One region of the Devosia sp. 2618 genome, then DNA from elsewhere that is predicted to be linked to it. Evidence: predicted binding sites of a transcription regulator. Region 1 holds the regulator's gene; the other holds the start of a gene.
What was found. The regulator PhoB, encoded in region 1, activates phosphate uptake and scavenging genes when phosphate is short. The targets are predictions, from matches to a motif close to TGTCATNNANCTGTCAT.
Positions count from the first base shown of each region.

Region 2: the regulator PhoB is predicted to act here: its motif matches at 1,044-1,060, upstream of ABIE28_RS19230 (DUF2794 domain-containing protein).

Region 1 covers NZ_JBEPOO010000001.1:653,933-656,132, reverse strand. The annotation lists gene phoU (phosphate signaling complex protein PhoU) at 1-644, shown strand, start outside; gene phoB (phosphate regulon transcriptional regulator PhoB) at 806-1,507, shown strand; gene ABIE28_RS03100 (DMT family transporter) at 1,637-2,125, shown strand; gene ABIE28_RS03095 (DMT family transporter) at 2,122-2,200, shown strand, end outside.
Region 2 covers NZ_JBEPOO010000001.1:3,889,618-3,891,817, forward strand. The annotation lists gene ABIE28_RS19225 (DUF1223 domain-containing protein) at 68-805, shown strand; gene ABIE28_RS19230 (DUF2794 domain-containing protein) at 1,066-1,476, shown strand; gene ABIE28_RS19235 (GNAT family N-acetyltransferase) at 1,492-1,953, shown strand; gene ABIE28_RS19240 (GNAT family N-acetyltransferase) at 1,950-2,200, opposite strand, start outside.

The sequences.
Region 1 (2,200 bases):
CGATCGCCGAAATGGGCGGTCAGGTCGAAGTCGCCATCGAGAACGGCACCAAGGCCCTGCTCAAGCTCGACCGCGAGCTGGCAGACGTCACCATCATCGCCGACCAGCATATCGACGACATGCAGCGCAAGATCGACGACATGGCCGTTTCCATGATCGCCCGTCGCCAGCCAATGGCTTCGGACCTGCGCGCCATCATCACCTCGATCCACGTCGCGGCCGATCTCGAACGCGTTGGCGACATGGCCAAGCAGCTGGCCCGCCGCTCGCTCAAGCTCGAAGGCATGAGCCTGCAGCCAACCTTTTACAACGGCGTCAAGAACATGACGGCGCTGGTGCTCCGCCAGATCAAGGAGGCGCTCGACGCCTACTCGAACCGCGATGCAGCTGCCGCCATCGAAGTGTGTAACCGCGACGACGAAGTCGACGCCATGCACACCTCTCTGTTCCGCGAACTCCTCACCTACATGATGGAAGATCCGCGCAACATCACGCCCTGCACGCATCTGCTGTTTTGCGCCAAAAACCTTGAGCGCATCGGCGACCACGCGACCAACATCGCCGAACGCGCCTATTACCTCCAGACCGGCAAGCAGCTCACCAGCGACGTCCAGGACCTGCAGCGCACCCAGATCAAGGCCTGAGATACCAGTCCCTCGCCCCAGTAGACCTCATGGTGAGCTTGTCGAACCACGAGGTCGTCGCACACCAGCCTCCACTCGCTAGACCTCGTGGTTCGCCAAGCTCACCATGAGGTCTTGAAACTCCGGCGCCCAAACCAGGCAGCCCCAACGGGAGCCACCCCATGCCCGCCACTATCCTTGTGGTCGAAGACGAAGGCGATATCGCCATCCTGCTCCGCTACAACCTCGAAGCCGAGGGTTTCCGCGTCGTCACCGCTGAAACCGGCGACGAAGCCCAGCACGCCATTCAGGACAAGCTGCCCGACCTGATCCTGCTCGACTGGATGCTGCCTGAAATTTCCGGCATTGAGCTCTGCCGTCGCCTCCGCGCCCGCGAAGAAACCGCCCGCGTACCGATCATCATGCTGACCGCTCGCGGTGAGGAAGAAGAACGCGTGCGTGGCCTCGCCACCGGCGCCGACGACTATGTGGTCAAGCCCTTCTCGGTGCCTGAACTGGTCGCCCGCATCCACGCCTTGCTGCGCCGCGCCAATCCAAACCTCGTCACCGCCGCCCTCAAGGTCGGTGATCTCGAACTCGATCGCACCACCCACCGCGTTCGCCGCGCCGCCCGCGATGTCCATCTCGGCCCCACCGAATACCGCCTGCTCGAATATCTGATGCGCCACCCAGGCCGCGTCTATTCGCGCGAGCAGCTGCTCGATGGCGTCTGGGGCAATGACGTCTATGTCGATGAGCGCACCGTCGACGTGCATATCGGCCGCCTCCGCCGTGCCATCAATCGTGGCCGCGAAAGCGATCCGATCCGCACCGTCCGCGGCGCCGGCTACGCCTTCGACGAACGCTTCGCCCAACTGGCTTGAGCCCAAAACACGCCCCCCACAAAATCCCCGCGAAAGCGGGGATTTTCGTTTCTGGTCAGCGCCCTGCCCTCCATCGCCCAGCCAACGCCCCTCATGCTAGCATCGGGGTCTCCCCGTTCGAGTCGATCCATGCCCCCAGCCGTCCCCCACAAAAATAACCCGCTCTATCTGCTCGCGGCCTTCGCCAGCGGCGGCCTTCTGACCCTGATGGTTCTGTTCAATGGCGAAGCCGGCAAGCATGGCGGCGCCCTGTTTTCGTCCTGGCTCGCCCATGGCACCGGCACCGTGGCGGCACTGATCTTTCTTGCCATCCTCTGGCCGCGCCGCACGCCGCAAACAACGGAACGCTCCAAAGCGCCTCTGTGGGCTTATCTCGGCGGCGCATCGGGCGCCCTCACCGTCATCCTGACCTCCACAACCGTCAACACACCACTCGCCCTCGCCGGAACGCTGGCGCTGGGTCTTGCCGGGCAAGTCGTCTTCGGCCTCGCCGCCGATCAATGGGGCTTTTTCGGCCTGCCCAAACGCCGCCTTGGCCTCCGCCAGCTCGCTGCCGTCGTGCTGATCGCCTCGGGTAGCCTGCTGATCATCCTCTTTGGCCTGGGTGGCGCGGCATGACCATTTTTATCCTCTATGCCGTTCTCGCCGGTATTCTGGTCGGCCTCAGCCGTCAGCTCAATGGTCGGCTTGCCC
Region 2 (2,200 bases), 3.2 Mb from region 1:
CATAATTTGGGCCTCTCACCCTCTTTTGACTGGCGAGTGTCTGTGATCGCGGCTTACAACCTTGGCCATGACGATCAGACCTCTCCTCGGCCCGGTTCTGGGCATTGTCACGCTCGCGCTGCTGGCCCTGCCGGCTGGGGCCGACACGTCGCAAACCCGTCCCAAGGCGGTGGTGGAACTGTTCACCAGCCAGGGCTGCGCCTCATGCCCACCGGCCGACGCCCTGCTGACTAGCCTTGCTTCGAAGGGTGATATCGTCGCACTGGCCTATCACGTCGACTATTGGGACTATGTGGGCTGGGAAGACACCTTTGGTGACCCGACCTATTCGGATCGCCAGCGCGCCTATGCCAAGGGCTGGGGCTCGACCCGCATCTATACGCCGCAAATGGTGGTCAATGGCGCCGAAGGCGTCGTCGGCTCGCGGCGCGACGAGGTGCATGACGCGCTTGATGGCGTCAGCCTGCCGCTCGACGTGACGATCACCCAAAGTGGGGACATGCTCAAGATCGACGTGCCGGCCAACCGGGCGCTCGGCAATGCGGTGATCTGGATGGTCAGCTATCTCGACCGCGCCGATGTCGCCGTCGAGAAGGGCGAAAATGCCGGCAAATCCATGGTCTATACGCAGGTCGTGACCGGCCGTCAGGCGCTGGGCATGTGGGAAGCCTCCACCGGCGCCAATCTCAAATTGCCCCTGCCTGCCGTGCTCAATGACGGCAGCACCGGTATTGCCATTCTCGTGCAAAAAGAGCGCAACGGCCTGCCGGGTCCAATCCTGGGCGCTGCCACCTTCGAGCGATAGGCCAAAAAAATCCCGTCCTTGGGGGCAAGAACGGGAGTGACTGACTGGTCAACTAGATAGGGTTGGCTGGCACCCGGACGTCTGGGTTTGGGGGCTCGGTCGGCCCGGATGCCAGCCCTGGAGGCAATGGTTGTAGGGTGACCCTGCATTCGGGCGGGCTCAGGGAAAAACTGTGACCAAATTGGGGTATTTGCATTTCCCCGAACCGGCCTTGCATAAGCCGCCAATTCCCGCAATCATGACAGTCGTTTGACACCACGTTGTCCTGGAGTGACCCCAAGTTGCAGGGCCGCACGCCGAATGACCGGACGGTAAGTCTCTCGCTGGTGCAAGCCAGTGACGCTTCAGCGAGCCCGGCGCAGAGCAAAGTTCCCGCCATTGTCGCCTTCGATCGCAAGGAACTGGCGCTGATTCTCAATGTCTATGGTCGCAAGGTCGGGCTGGGCGAGTGGCGCGATTACGCCATGGATTTTTTGCGCGAACGGGCGGTGTTTTCCATCTATGCGCGCGTCTCCGAACGCCCGCTCTATATCGTTGAAAAGACCCCCAAGCTGCGCAACAAGCAGGGGCAATATGCGGTGACCAACCAGCAGGGCCGTATCCTTAAACGCGGGCATGACCTCGCTCTGGTGCTGCGCGTGCTCGATCCGCAACTGGCAATCGTTGGGTGATGCTTGGCTGATACGATGCTAGTCCGTCCCGCCAGGCGCGATGACGTCGCGGCCATGAGCCGGGTGCTCAGTGCGTCCATTACGCAATTGTGTGCCGCCGACCATCACGATGATCCCGACGCCTTGGCCGCCTGGACCCGCAACAAGAGCGTCGAGGGCGTCACCGCGATGCTCGACAATCCAAACCTTGAAATGCAGGTGGTCGAGCGCGACGGCGCTGTCATCGCAGTAGGCGCAGTCACCCATGATGGCAGCGTGGCGCTCAACTACGTATCGCCACAAGCGCGCTTTACGGGCGCCAGCACGCTGCTGCTGACCCAGCTTGAAGCCTCGCTCAAGGCACTGGGTCATGCCGAAGGGCGCCTTGAAGGCACCCAGACGGCGATGGACTTTTACCTCCGCCGCGGCTGGCTGCCCGATGGCCCACAAGCCGTCGGCCGCAAGGTCAACGGCTACCCGATGCGTAAGGTGCTCTAAAGCGTCAGCTGCATGTGGACGATATCGAGCCAGCGGTCGAACTTGAGGCCGAGTGCGTTGTAATAGCCGACCTTGTGGAAGCCGAGGCGTTCGTGCAGCACGACCGAATTGGCGTTCTCGGCGGTGATGACGCCGATCATCTGCTTAAAGCCCTTGGCGCGGGCCTGGGTGATGATTTCGCCCAGCAGCACCTTGCCCAGGCCTTTGCCGACCGCGTCCTTGTGGAGATACAGCGTTTCCTCGCAGG